3 regions of the Mesorhizobium sp. C372A genome follow, and region 1 is predicted to be linked to each of the others. Evidence: predicted binding sites of a transcription regulator. Region 1 holds the regulator's gene; each other region holds the start of a gene.
What was found. The regulator PhoB, encoded in region 1, activates phosphate uptake and scavenging genes when phosphate is short. The targets are predictions, from matches to a motif close to TGTCATNNANCTGTCAT.
Positions count from the first base shown of each region.

Region 2: a site for PhoB is predicted at 1,264-1,280, ahead of NLY42_RS05965 (DUF1045 domain-containing protein). Genes of this name have one in related genera too.
Region 3: a site for PhoB is predicted at 2,566-2,582, ahead of NLY42_RS02930 (ceramide glucosyltransferase). Genes of this name have one in related genera too.

Region 1 is NZ_CP100475.1:2,245,139-2,250,017, reverse strand. It holds gene NLY42_RS10645 (ROK family protein) at 53-1,288, shown strand; gene phoB (phosphate regulon transcriptional regulator PhoB) at 1,319-2,008, opposite strand; gene phoU (phosphate signaling complex protein PhoU) at 2,025-2,729, opposite strand; gene pstB (phosphate ABC transporter ATP-binding protein PstB) at 2,771-3,595, opposite strand; gene pstA (phosphate ABC transporter permease PstA) at 3,613-4,879, opposite strand, start outside.
Region 2 is NZ_CP100475.1:1,281,282-1,286,160, reverse strand. It holds gene NLY42_RS05975 (hypothetical protein) at 1-162, shown strand, start outside; gene iolB (5-deoxy-glucuronate isomerase) at 355-1,167, shown strand; gene NLY42_RS05965 (DUF1045 domain-containing protein) at 1,322-2,029, shown strand; gene NLY42_RS05960 (alpha-D-ribose 1-methylphosphonate 5-triphosphate diphosphatase) at 2,064-3,218, shown strand; gene phnN (phosphonate metabolism protein/1,5-bisphosphokinase (PRPP-forming) PhnN) at 3,215-3,844, shown strand; gene NLY42_RS05950 (ABC transporter permease) at 3,847-4,833, opposite strand; gene NLY42_RS05945 (sugar ABC transporter ATP-binding protein) at 4,878-4,879, opposite strand, start outside.
Region 3 is NZ_CP100475.1:642,625-647,503, forward strand. It holds SAM riboswitch at 1-55, shown strand, start outside; gene NLY42_RS02925 (O-succinylhomoserine sulfhydrylase) at 113-1,303, shown strand; gene NLY42_RS02930 (ceramide glucosyltransferase) at 1,315-2,466, opposite strand; gene apaG (Co2+/Mg2+ efflux facilitator ApaG/CorD) at 2,688-3,080, shown strand; gene NLY42_RS02940 (Hsp33 family molecular chaperone) at 3,267-4,298, opposite strand; gene argF (ornithine carbamoyltransferase) at 4,407-4,879, opposite strand, start outside.

The DNA.
Region 1 (4,879 bases):
CCGTCGAACGCCTTCACTATCATGAGGCGCGAGGAGGCCGGGAGGAAAACAAATGTCGGTTGGGATCCGCCACGACGATCTGCGCCGTCGCAACCGTGCGATGGTGATTTCGGCCGTGCGCCGGGCCGGCCAGCCGTCGCGGACCGAGATTGCGGCGACCACCGGCCTCAGCCATTCGACGATATCGGCAATCTCGTCTGATCTAATTCAAGAAGGCATCCTGATTGAAGGCAAGCCTGGCGAGACCGGCTCGCTGAAACGCGGCCGGCCGCAGGTCGGCCTTGGCCTCAACCCGGAAGCGGCGGCGGTCATGACCGTGGTGCTGTCGCTGAACTTCCTCTCCGTCACCGTCATCGACTATGCCGGCCAGGTGGTCGCGGAAGAACAGCGCCGGCTCGACACGCTGACCATGCCGCGCGACGAGCTGATCGGCGAATGCGTAGCAATCGTCGGGCGGCGTCTCGCGGACCCGGACCTCGATGTCCAGAGCATCGCCCGCATTGCCATGGGCATCCAGGGCATCACCGATTCGCAGGCGCGGGCCATGCTGTGGTCGCCAATCACGCCACTGACCGACATTGCCTTCGCCGACATGTTGGAAGCGGAATTCGGCATTCCTGCCACCATGGAGAACGACTGCAATATGATGGCGGTGGCCCTGCAATGGCGCCAGCCCGAGCGCTACCGCGACAATTTCATCGCGATCCTCTTGTCGCACGGCATCGGCATGGGGCTGGTGCTGAAAGGCGAACTGTTCACCGGCACCCATTCCTCGGGCGGCGAGTTCGGCCACATGATCCACCGTCCGGGCGGCGCGCTCTGCCGCTGCGGGCGGCGCGGCTGCGTCGAGGCCTATGCCGGAAACTACGCCATCTGGCGCAGCGCCAAAATGATGAGCGAAGATGCCGAGCCGGTCGATATCGGCGACGCTGATATGCGCGCACTCGCCGCGCGCGCCCGCGAAACCGATGGCCCGGAGCGCGAAGCCTATCGCAAGGCCGGTGAGGCGCTCGGCTTCGGCCTCGGCAGCCTGTTTGCACTGATCGATCCGGCACCCGTCGCCATGGTCGGCGTCAGCGCCGCCGCCTTCGACTTGATCGAACCGGCATTGCGCGAAGCGATCGCCCAGACCGCCGGCGGCCAGCACTCGAAATCGATCTCCTTCGACACCGAGCCCAACGAGCTGCCGCTGATCCGCGAAGGCTGTGCCATGCGCGCGCTCGGCTTCGTCGATCAGGAGATTTTCGCGCCGGGCATTCAGGCCAAATCCGGCAAGCATGTCGCCTGAATGGCCGGCAACGGCGCGACGCGCAGCATCCTAGTCTTCCCTGATCGCGTAGCCGGCGCCGCGAATGGTACGGATGACATCCGGCATGCGGCCGTTGTTGACCGCTTTGCGTAAGCGCCCGACATGGACGTCGACGGTTCGCTCGTCGATATAGATCGTCTCGCCCCAGACATTGTCGAGCAGTTGGCTGCGCGAGAACACGCGGCCGGGATGGCGCATCATGAATTCGAGCAGCCGGAACTCGGTCGGTCCCAGCCTGATCTCGCTCTTCTTGCGGTAGACACGGTGCGACTCGCGGTCGAGCACGATGTCGCCGACCTTGAGCACGCTGGACAGCACTTCCGGCTTGGCCCGGCGCAGCAGCGCCTTCACGCGCGCCATGAACTCCGGCGTCGAGAATGGCTTGACCAGATAGTCGTCGGCACCGGTGGACAGGCCGCGCACGCGATCGCTTTCCTCACCGCGCGCGGTCAGCATGATGATCGGCAGCCGCTCGGTTTCGGGCCGCACTCTAAGCCGCCGGCAGAGCTCGATGCCGGAAACAGCGGGCACCATCCAGTCGAGCACCAGGAGATCGGGCACGTTTTCCTGCAGGCGGATCTCGGCCTCGTCGCCGCGTGTCACCACCTCGACCTGATAGCCTTCGGATTCGAGGTTGTAGCGGAGGAGCACGCCCAGCGGCTCCTCGTCCTCCACGACCATGATGCGTGGCGCGATCATAGGCAGTTCACCCTCATCAGGCCGGCGTGGCCATCGCCGTCTCGTCCTGCTTCGGACGATTGGCGGGCAATTGCTGGCCGGTCAGCACATAATACGCATTTTCGGCGATGTTGGTGACATGATCGCCGATGCGCTCAAGATTCTTGGCGCAGAACAAGAGATGCGTGCAGGCGGTGATGTTGCGAGGGTCTTCCATCATGTAGGTCAAGAGCTCACGAAACACGGACGTGTATTTGACGTCGATGCGCTCGTCGTCATTCCTGAGTTTTGCAAGCGCTGCCGCATCGGTGGCGGCATATTCCTCGACGACGCCTTGCACCTGGATCAGCACCAGCTGCGCCATGGCATCGATGGAGTGCGAGAGGTCGCGCGGCGTGACGCTCAAGCCCACGGTGCCGACGCGTTTGGCGATGTTCTTGGCGAGGTCGCCGATGCGCTCGAGGTCGCCCGCCATGCGGATCGAGCCGACCACGGCGCGCAGATCGTTGGCCATCGGCTGGCGCTTGGCGATCAGCGTGATGGCGCGGTCGTCCAGTTCGCGCTGGCGCGCATCCATGATGGCGTCGTCGGAAACGACACGCTGTGCCAGCGCATTGTCCGAATTGAGCAGCGCCCTGGTCGAGCCGCTGACCATCGAGCCTGCCAGATCGCCCATGTCGCGGATCAGCTTGCTGATCTGCCCGAGCTCTTCATCGAAGGAGGCGACGGTATGTTCACCCATGATCTTGGTCCTCGTGCCTAAAAATTCACCCGCCGGACGGCTCAGCCGAAGCGGCCGGTAATGTAGTCCTGGGTGCGCTTGTCGTCGGGGTTGGTGAACATCTTGTCGGTGACGCCCTCCTCGACGAGATAGCCGAGATGGAACATCGCCGTGCGCTGCGAGACGCGCGCCGCCTGCTGCATCGAGTGGGTGACGATGACGATCGTGTAGTTCTGGCGCAGTTCGTCGATCAGCTCCTCGACACGGGCGGTGGCGATCGGATCGAGCGCCGAGCAGGGCTCGTCCATCAGGATCACCTCCGGCGACACGGCGATGGCGCGCGCGATGCACAGGCGCTGCTGCTGGCCGCCGGACAGGCCGGTGCCGGGCTCCTGCAGGCGGTCCTTGACCTCGTTCCAGATCGCAGCCTTCTTCAGGCTCTGCTCGACGATCTGGTCCATGTCGGACTTGCGCTTGGCCAGCCCATGGATGCGCGGGCCGTAGGCGACGTTCTCGTAGATCGACTTCGGGAACGGGTTGGGTTTCTGGAACACCATGCCGACGCGGGCGCGCAGTTCGACGACATCGATGTTCTTGTCGTAGATGTCGTCTTCATCGAGCGTGATCTTGCCGGTCACCCGCGCCGAATCGATGGTGTCGTTCATGCGGTTGAGGCAGCGCAGGAAGGTCGACTTGCCGCAGCCGGACGGGCCGATCAGCGCCGTCACCTGGTTCTGGCGGACGTCGAGATTGACGTCGAACAACGCCTGCTTCTCGCCGTAGAAGACGCCGACCTTGTCGCCGCGCATCTTGATGACTTCGTTCGACTTGGCGTTCATTTTGTCGCCCACTGCATTCTCAAGGGACTGTTCGGTCATGATGTTCATACCAAATTGCCTTTTTTCTACCAGCGCCGCTCGAAGCGGCGCCGGAGCACGATCGCGGTGATGTTCATGGCCATGAGGAAGACGAGCAGGATGATGATGGCGCCGGACATGCGCTCGACAAAAGCGCGCTCAGCCTCGTTTGCCCACATATAGATCTGCACCGGCAGCGCGGTCGCCGGATCGAAAGGCGTCGTCGGATAATCGGCGACGAAAGCGACCATGCCGATCAAGAGCAGCGGTGCTGTCTCGCCGAGCGCACGCGCCAGGCCGATGATGGTGCCGGTAAGGATGCCTGGGGCGGCAAGCGGCAGGATGTGGTGGAACACCATCTGCATCTTGGAGGCGCCGAGCCCGAGCGCTGCCGAGCGGATCGACGGCGGCACCGCGGCAAGGGCGGCGCGCGTCGCGATGATGATGGTCGGCAGCGTCATCAAGGTCAGCACCAGGCCGCCGACGAAGGAAGCCGAGCGCGGCATGCCGAGGAAGTTGATGAACACGGCAAGGCCAAGCAGACCGAAGACGATCGACGGCACCGCCGCGAGATTGTTGATGTTGACTTCGATCAGGTCCGTAAAGCGGTTCTTCTTGGCGAACTCCTCGAGATAGATCGAGGCGGCGACGCCGATCGGCAGCGCCAGCAAAAGCACGATCACCATCATGTAGAACGAACCGATGATGGCCACGCCCATGCCCGACGTCTCGGGCCGGCTGGAGGCGCCATAGCTGAACAGGCCGGTGTTGAAATGCTCGGCCATCGCGCCTTCGGCTTTGAGCTTGTTCATCCAGTCGATCTGCTGGTCGGACACCTTGCGGCGCGCTTCATCGACGCCGAGGTCGATCTGGCCCTTGAAGGCCGAGTCGAGATTGGCGGCGGCCAGGATGTCGACGTCACGCGTCGTGCCGATCACCGACGGATCGGCGGAGACGATGTCGCGCAGCTGGACGCGGGCGCCTTCCGACAGGAAGCCCTTGAGCTTCAGCATCATCGGCTTGTTGGCCGGATCGATGCCGAGCTTGGCCACCAGCGCGTTTTCGGCGAGCTTGGGATAGTTCGCCTTGATCAGCACGGTAGGGTCGGTCGCGCGCTTGCCGGAGGGATCGATCACCTTCTCGTCGAAGGTGACCGGCAGCGTCACCGTCGTCTGCCAGAAGGCGGTGTAGCCTTTCGAGACGATGGTGATCAACATGATGGCCAGGAACGCCAGGCCCACCGAGATCGCAATCACGCCATAGATGCGGAACCGGCGTTCGGCGGCGTAGCGCGCCTTCAGCCCGATGTCGCGG
Region 2 (4,879 bases), 960 kb from region 1:
TTCGCCTCCGGCACCCCATTCTGGGGCATCATTGCGCTCGGCTTTGCCGCCTACGCCGTCTGGCAGTTCTTCTACCTTTACAAGCCGGTGGAGGAGAGCAAGGCTGCGCCTGATCGACCGAAGACCGGCGAAGCGAAGGCGGACGCCGAACCGAAGGAATGAAGCGGCCGTGGCTCGGAAGGGCTTGCGGGTCGGACACTGGACACCTGGCGTATCGCCTACGTCGGTGATTGGCCGGAACGTCCCTCGCTTCGTCATCCTAGGGTCTTCGCGACGGAGCTTCGCTCCTGCTTCGCCCTAGGATGACGAAGTTGAGAGGCCGACCTCGAAGACTTGCGATAGGAGAGACAAAACATGTCGAAACTGCTCGTCAAAGCCGACAAGGGCCATGGCCGCGTCGCCCATGTCACGCCCAAAAGCGCCGGATGGACCTATGTCGGCTTCGACCTGCACCGCCTGAAGCCGGGCGAGACCGCATCCGGCAAGACGCAGGATCGCGAAGTCTGCCTGGTGTTCGTCACCGGCAAGGGCACGGCAAGGGCCGGCGGCCAGGAACTCGGCCTGCTCGGCGAGCGCATGTCGCCCTTCGAGGGCAAGCCGTGGTCGGTCTATATTCCGGAGGGTTCGGACTGGTCGGTCACCGCCGACACCGATCTCGAACTCGCGGTCTGCTCGGCGCCGGGCTTGGGCGGCGGCTTGCCCGTTCGCGTCATCGCACCCGACGACCTCGGCCAGGAGACTCGGGGCAAAGGCACCAACACGCGCTACGTCACCAACATATTGCCCGAGGGCAAGCCCGCCGACTCGCTGCTGGTGGTCGAGGTCATCACGCCCGGTGGCCACACATCGAGCTACCCGCCGCACAAGCACGATCAGGACAATCTGCCGGCCGAATCCTATCTTGAGGAAACCTATTACCACCGCCTCAACCCGCCGCAGGGCTTTGCCTTCCAGCGGGTCTACACCGACGCCGACAAGTCGGGCGCCCGCGAACTGGACGAGGCGATGGCGATCGAGGACGGCGATGTCGTGCTGGTGCCCAAGGGCTATCATCCGTGCGCGGCCTGTCACGGCTACGACCTCTATTACCTTAACGTCATGGCCGGGCCGAAGCGGACGTGGAAGTTCCACAACGCGCCCGAGCACGAATGGCTCATGAAGGCCTGATCGGCCTTCGCTTGCGCCGGAAGCTGTTGGTCTAGCAGCGAAAAATCGTCGGCTAACGATCCATGGGGTCGATTTGCCTTCGAAAACTCGCATAAGCTTCGTCAATCCGTCATGGAAATCACCTATGGCAGCGGGCTGACGAGGATTTTTTTCGATGCGCTACGCCATTTATTTCACCCCGAGGCAGGACGAACCGCTGGCGCGGATCGCCGCCAATTGGCTGGGCCGCGACCCCTTTGGCGCCGCCACCAGGCCGGTCGAGGCGGTGGGCGAGCTGTCGGCGGCCGAAGTCGCCTTTCACACCGCATCGGCGCGGCGCTACGGTTTTCATGCGACGCTGAAAGCGCCCTTCCGGTTGGCCGCCAACGAAACCGAAAGCTCGTTGCGCGCGGCGCTGGACGCCTTTGCCGAAGCAACGCCGACGGTCACCATCCCGCGCCTGGTCGTCAGCCAGATCGATGGTTTCTTCGCTTTGCTGCCGGAAGGCCCGCTGCCGCCGCTCAACCGTTTCGCCGATGATGTCGTGCTTAGCTTCGACCGTTTTCGCGCGCCGCTCACCGAGGCCGAGATCGAGCGGCGCAGCCCGGATTCGCTGAAGCCGGCCGAGTTCCGCAATCTCTGCCAGTGGGGCTATCCCTATGTGTTTGAGACCTTTCGCTTCCACATGACACTGTCCGGCCGGGCCGGGCCGCAGGAAAGCCAACGTCTGCGCGCGGCAATTGACAGCCTGTTCGCCGATGTGCTGCAGCAGCCGGTGCTGGTGGATGCGCTGACGCTGTTCGTCGAAACCGAACCGGGCGCTCCGTTCATGGTGCTTTCGCATCATGCGCTCGGCCGCCGCGCTGCCCGAAAAACCGCCTGACCGCAATTCGTCCGAGTAAGCAAGGACTGCCTGAATGACCGCCGAAACTGTTCTCCACAACGCCCGCATCGTGCTTGCCGACGAGATCGTCGAAGGGTCGCTCGTGCTGCGCGACGGTTTTATCTCCGGCGTCGACGCCGGCACCGGCCACACCGGCGGGAGCATGGGCGGCGAGGACATGGGCGGCGACTACATCATTCCCGGCCTGGTCGAGCTGCACACTGACCATCTCGAAGGCCACTATGCGCCGCGCCCGAAAGTGCGCTGGAACCCGATCGCCGCCGTCCTTGCCCATGACGCGCAGGTGGCCACCGCCGGCATCACCACCGTGCTCGACGCTTTGCGTGTCGGCATGGACGAGGACGCGGATATTACCTCCGACGACATCCGCAAGCTCGCCGGCGCGATCGAGGACAGCGTCGCGAAAGACCGGTTGCGGGCCGACCATTTCCTGCACCTGCGCTGCGAGGTCTCGGCGCCGGATTGCTTGCGGGCTTTCGCCAATTTCGATGGCGACGAGCGGGTCAAGCTGGCCTCGCTGATGGACCATGCGCCGGGACAGCGTCAGTTCGTCAATCTCGAGACCTACGCCCATTACTATCAGCGCAAGCTGAAATTGACCGATCGCGACTTCCAATTGTTCTGCGAAAAGCGGATGTCGGAATCGGCGAAGAATTCGGGACCGAACCGGGTGGCGATATCAGCCGCCTGCAACGAGCGGGGCATTGTGCTGGCGAGCCATGACGACGCCACATCAGGCCATGTCGACGAGGCGATCGAGCAGGGCGTGCGCGTCGCGGAATTCCCGACCACGCTGGAAGCCGCCAAGGCCTCGAAGGATGCCGGGCTCGGCGTACTGATGGGCGCGCCCAACGTCATGCGCGGCTCCTCGCATTCGGGCAATGTCTCGGCCCGCACGCTGGCCGGCGACGGCCTGCTCGACATATTGTCGTCCGACTACATTCCCTTCAGCCTGATCCAGTCGGCCTTCTTCCTCGGCGACGTCGTCGAGGGCATTTCCCTGCCGCAGGCGGTTGCGATGGTGTCGAAGAATCCGGCCGAGGCGATCGGCCTCAACGACCGCGGCGTCATCGAACAGGGCCGCCGCGCCGATCTGGTGCGTGTGCGCGTCGACGACCATGTGCCGGTCGTGCGCACTGTCTGGCGCCAAGGGCGCCGGGTCGCCTGATGGTCTCGGCGTCGATCGAGCGCGAACTCAGCAGCGAGGCCTTTCCGCTCCGCAACGGCGTGTTTGTCGCCGTCGTCGGCCCGAGCGGCGCCGGCAAGGATACGGTAATCGGCTATGCCCGCACCTTGTTTGCCGACGAGACGAGGCTGGAGTTCGTCCGCCGGGTCATCACCAGGCCGAGCGACGCCGCAAGCGAGGATCACGACACGCTGGCCGACGCCGCCTTTGCCGAGGCCCAGGCCGACGGCGCTTTCGCCATTTCCTGGGAGGCGCACGGCCTGCGCTATGGCATCCCGGCCGATGTCGACTGGTCGATAGCCAATGGCCATGTCGCCGTGGCCAATGTCTCGCGCGCAGTCATCCCGGTGCTGCGGGAGCGCTATGCCAATCTGGCTGTCGTCGAGATCACCGCTTCGCCGGAAATCCTCGCCGAGCGTCTCGCCCAGCGCGGCCGCGAATCGCGCGGCGAAGTGCTGGCTCGGCTCGCCCGCAGCGCCAATGTCGCTTTGTCCGGACCCGGTGTCACCTCCATCGACAACGGCGGCCAGCGCGAAGCCGCCGGAGAACGCTTCGCCGAGGTACTGCGCAAGGCGATGGCCTTCTCGGATATCTCCGGCGTGATGTAGCGCTACTCGGCCGCGACAGTCTTGCGGCTGGCATCGAGCATCAGCCGCCTTGCGCGGAACACGCCCCATTGCTGGTCGACCAGCACGCCGATCAGGATCACGCCGCCCATCACCGCGAAGTTGAGCGAGGACGGGATGCCGAGCAGATTGACCAGGTTCTGCAACTCCTGCAGCAGCACGGTGCCCAGGATGACGCCGACCAGCGAGCCTTCGCCGCCGCGCAGCGAGAAGCCGCCGAGAACGGCGGCGGCAATGGCGTAGAGCTCGTAGAACTGGCCGTGGCTGGCCGGCGAGATCGAGCGCGTGTACATGGCGAAATAGATCGCCGACAGCGCCGTCAGCACGCCGCAGATGACATAGGCGGCCATGACGACACGGCCGGTGCGAATTCCCGAATATTTCGCCGCCTCTTCGTTCTTGCCGATGGCATAGAGGTAGCGTCCGAACACCGAGCGGTGCAGCACCACCCACATGACGATCGAAATGACGATCAGTGCGATGAAGCTGTTGGGCACGCCATAGCTGCGGCCCGCGGTGAGGAATTCGAGCTCGGGAAAATTCTGGCCGAAGGCGAAGCCGGCGGTGCCGTCGGCGGTATAGAAACGGGCGACCCCGCGATAGATCAAAAGGCCGCACAGCGTGACCACGAAGGGCTGCAATTTCAGCCTTGTGATCAGCCAGCCATGCGCCAGTCCGATGATGCCGCCCAGCACCAGGATCAGCGGCAGCGCCAGCGGCCATGGCATGTCGCGCACGGCGATGAAATCGATGAATAGCGTGCCGAGCAGCGCCACCAGCGATCCCACCGACAATTCGATGCCGCCGGTAATGATGACGAAGGCCTGGCCGATGGCGAGGATCCCGAACAGGCCGATCAGGTTCGAGGTGTTGGCGAGGTTGATCGGCAAAAGAAAGCGCGGGTTGATGGCGGTCACCACGGCGCCGACCACCAGGATCAGGATCAGCAGGCCGAGATCTTTTTTGCTCATCGTCTTCTCCCCAATGCGCCGGACCGGCAATCGCCTGAAGCCCGCT
Region 3 (4,879 bases), 1.6 Mb from region 1:
CGGTCGGCTTGCAGCCACGTTAAACAAGTCGCTAAAGGACCGTCGGGCCGCAAGGCCATATGGACCGGTTGCGACTTTCGCGGCCGGTTTTTTTGTGTCTGGAACAAAAGCGATGAGCACCAAGAAGCGTAACTGGAAACCTCAGACCGCACTCGTGCACGGGGGAACGCTGCGTTCCCAGTTCGGCGAGACGTCCGAAGCGATGTACCTCACCCAGGGCTATGTCTACGAGACGGCGCAGGCTGCCGAGGCCCGTTTCAAGGGCGAGGAGCCGGGCTTCATCTATTCGCGCTATGCCAACCCTACCGTCGACATGTTCGAAAAGCGCATGTGCGCGCTGGAGGGTGCCGAAGATGCGCGCGCCACGGCGTCCGGCATGGCGGCGGTGACGGCAGCGCTCCTGTGCAGCGCCAAGGCCGGCGACCATATCGTTGCGGCGCGCGCGCTGTTCGGCTCCTGCCGCTGGGTGGTGGAGACGCTGGCGCCGAAATACGGCATCGAGGCAACGCTGGTCGACGGCACCGACATCGCCAACTGGGAAAAGGCGGTGCGGCCGAACACGAAACTGTTCTTCCTGGAAAGCCCGACCAATCCGACGCTGGAAGTGGTCGACATCGCAGCGGTGGCGGCGCTCGCCACCTCGATCGGCGCCAGGCTGATCGTCGACAATGTCTTTGCCACGCCCTTGCAGCAGAAGCCCTTGCAGCTCGGCGCCCATATCGTCGTCTACTCCGCGACCAAGCACATTGACGGCCAGGGACGCTGTCTCGGCGGCATCATCCTGTCGGACAAGAAATGGATCGACGAGAATTTGCACGACTATTTCCGCCACACCGGCCCGAGCCTGTCGCCGTTCAACGCCTGGACGCTGCTCAAGGGCCTGGAGACGCTGCCGGTTCGGGTGCGCCAGCAGACGGAAAGCGCGGCCAAGATCGCGGATTTCCTGGCAGGACGGCCGGAAATCGCCCGCGTCATCTATCCCGGCCGCGCCGACCACCCGCAGGCCGACATCGTCAAGAAGCAGATGACGGGCGGATCGACGCTGATCTGCCTCGACGTCAAGGGCGGCAAGCAGGCGGCCTTCGCCTTGCAGAACGCGCTCGACATCGTGCTGATCTCCAACAATCTCGGCGACGCCAAGAGCCTGATCACCCATCCGGCGACCACCACGCACAAGAACCTCAGCGACGAAGCTCGCGCCGAGCTTGGCATCGGGCCGGGAACGCTCAGGCTGTCGGTCGGTCTTGAGGATACGGACGATCTGCTGGAGGACGTTGCGCAGGCGCTGAAGGCAGCCGGATAGGCCGCGAGGCGTCACGCTCCCGACGAAACCTCTTCCAGTTCGGCCGTCTTGGTGCCGATGGTCATGATGTTGCCGCGCCAGTCGACGGCGCCGCTCAGCCAGCCGCGCGCCCAGATGGCGGGAAGCATCATGTCGCGGACCATCATCGCCGGGACCAGGCGCAGCGACAGATGCCAGCCCTTGGCCGCGGCCAGCGCGCATTCGGGAATGTAGGCCGCCGTCAGCACGGCCAACACCGTGGCCGGCAGGCTGATGCCGGCACTTGCGGCCGCCACCAGTGCCAACGCCAACGGCACGGCGACGCCGGTCAGGATCTCGGGTGCGAAAAACAGCGGGAAGGTGACGCGGCGCAACCGCGCCCAGCGCGCCTGGCGCGACCAGATGTCGGCAAGTCGGCGCTGCCCCAGTGGTTGCTCGAAAGGCGAGGCAACGAGATTGACGCGCAGGCCCAGTCCGTTGACCAGCTTGGTTGCAGCAGCATCCTCGGCGATCTCGGCGGCCAGCGCGCGGATACCGCCACTGGTATCGAGCATCGGCTTGTTCCACAGCATGCTCTTGCCTTGGGCAAAGCCGAGACCGAGCGCCTCGCCGGCATATTGCCAGCGCGCCTGCAGCGTGTTGAGGAACGCGCATTCGACCTCGGCCCAAAAGCCATCCGGCCGAGAGCCGATCGGCGTCGAGCAGATAAGCCCGGTATTGGTCCGCCAGGCCGCCATCAGGTGCTGGACGTAATCCCTTGGCATCAGCACGTTGGAATCCGCCAGAATAACCCAATGATAGCGCGCCGCTTCCCAGCCCTTGACGCAGTTGTTGAGCTTCGGGTTGCTGCTGACGCGGTCGTCGCCGATCAGCAGCCGGGCCGGCACGTTGGGAAACAGGACGATCGCCCTGTTTATCAGTTTGACGACGGGATCGTCGGCGTGAGCGACGCAGAAGATCAGTTCGTAGCGCGGCCAGTCGAGCGAGAAGGCTCGCTGCAGCGTCTCTTGTGTGAACGGCTCCACGCCGCGCGACGGCACGACGATCGAGACCGGTGGCTGCTCGTCGGACGGCGGAGGGATAAGGCGACGCGCTTGCAGTTTCGACGAAGCAAGCAGGATGCTGGCGAGATTGGAAAGAAGCAAAGCGGAGGAAGCGAAGGCGGCTGTGAGAGCTAGTTCCATGAGATCTGGTCACTCCGGAAAGGCCGCTCGCGGCTGCTTTGTCAGTCGACAGATGGGCCTTGAGTCGCCGGCAAGGTTTGCGCACACCAACACTGTCATGTGTCACTTAAATGACATTGTTTGTCGGCACCTCCGCTTTGAGGCTGGCAGGACATGCCGTTGTGCGCGTATCAAACCGCATAGCGCGACAAATGTTCCTTGCCGCGCAACCGGAGCAGCCCATGTATCGCGCCGTCACGCGCAACATCGAAGTGCAGGTCAGACCGTTCTACCTGGAGGACCGCTCGGACCCGGCGGAGAACCGTTATGTCTGGGGCTACCAGGTGACGATCGACAACCAGTCGGACGATTTCGTGCAGCTTATGTCGCGTTACTGGCACATCACCGACGGCAGCGGCCGGGTCGAGGAAGTGCGCGGCGCCGGCGTGGTCGGCGACCAGCCTGAGCTCAATCCCGGCGACAGCTATCAATACACGTCAGGCTGCCCGCTCTCGACGCCGTCCGGCTTCATGGTCGGCCACTACACCATGCGCAACAAAAAGGGCGAGACGTTCGACGTCGCTATTCCCGCGTTTTCGCTGGATCTGCCGGGGACCCGACGGACGGTGAATTAGGGGTTTTCTCCCCGTCACTATACGGGGAGAAATGCCCGGCAGGGCGATGAGGGGCAGCGCCAGACTCATGAGGTCATCTTCCACGCACATGACGTAGGCTATGCGCGGCCATTCACCAAAGTTCGCGCTGCCCCTCATCCGCCCTTCAGGCACCTTCTCCCCGGGAACGGGGAGAAGGAAGAGATGCTACTGAGCTGCAAACTCCGCCGGGTCGAAGTCGTACTGCTTCGAGCAGAACTCGCAGGCGACGTGGATGCCGCCATCTTCGGTGCTGTCCTTGATCTCCTGCGCGGAAAACCCCTCGAGGATGCCGCGTATCTTGTCCCTTGAGCAGGAACATTGGTCGGCAACCGGCACGCCGCCGAAGACGCGCACGCCATGTTCGTGGAACAGCCTGTAGAGCAGCCGCTCGGCGCCGATGGTCGGGTCGATCAGCTCGGTCGGCTCGATGGTGCCGAGCAGCGCCACCAGCTCGCGCCAAGAATTGTCGGCCGGCTCGTTCATCACGTCGCGCGGATCGCCGTCGCCCCCCGAAATGTCGGGCACGCGCATGCGCTCGGGCGACTGCGGCAGGAACTGCGCCAGGATACCGCCGGCGCGCCACTGCTCGCGCGCACCGCCGGGGCCGGGCGTCAGCAGCTTGGCCACCGACAGCCTGAGGTCGGTCGGGATCTGCTCCGACTGGCGGAAATAGGTGCGCGCGGCGTCTTCCAGCGTCTCGCCGTCGAGCTGGACGATGCCCTGATAGCGCTGCGTGTGCGCCCCCTGGTCGATGGTCAGCGCCAAAACGCCGCTGCCCAGCAGCGTCTGCTGCGAGGTCTGGCCTGCGGCCACCAGGGCCTCCAGCCGGTCGGCATCGAAGCGCGCATAGGCGCGCAATGCCGAGGGCGTGGAGAAATCCGCGACCAGCATGTCGACAGGCCCGTCGGTGCGGGTCTGCAGGATGAACTTGCCCTCGAATTTGAGCGAGGTGCCGAGCAGCACCGTCAGCACACAGGCTTCCGCCAGCAGGCGGGCGACCGGCTCGGGATAGTCATGACGGTTGAGGATGGCGTCGAGCATCGGCCCGAGCTGCACGGTGCGGCCGCGCACGTCGAGCGGGCCTACCTCGAAGGGCACGACATGATCGTCGCCGGCATAGCCGAACTCGCCGAGTTTGGGGTGATGTTCAGTCACTTGATGCGTTTCCAACATGACAAAGCTCCAGGGCGCGGCCATGCGGCCCGGAGGGGTGCATGCGTCCAAACGCGCTTGATTTGCGTGATGGGGCGCAAATAGGCATCGCGTCGCCCCGGATCAAGCGCTTGGAGATCAAGCGCCTGGAGATCAAGCGCCCAGACACCAGGCCAAAACCGCCTTCTGGGCGTGGAGCCGGTTCTCGGCTTCGTCGAAGACCACCGAATGCGGACCGTCGATGACCTCGTCGGTGACTTCCTCGCCGCGATGCGCCGGCAGGCAGTGCATGAACAGGGCGTCGGGCTTGGCCCTGGCCATCAGCGCCGCATTGACCTGATAGGGCGAGAAGACATTATGGCCGCGGGCGCGGTGTTCCTGGCCCATAGACACCCAGCAGTCGGTGACGATGCAGTCGGCTTGGTCGACGGCCTCTTCGGGCGAGCGGGTGAAGTGCAGCTTGCCGCCATTGGACTTCGACCAGTCGATGTGCTTTTGCGCCGGCTCGCTGCCTTCCGGCACTGCGACGTTCAGGTTGAAGCGGAACCGCGCCGAGGCCTCGAGCAGCGAATGCAGCACGTTGTTGCCGTCGCCGGTCCAGGCGATGGTCTTGCCGGCAACCGGAC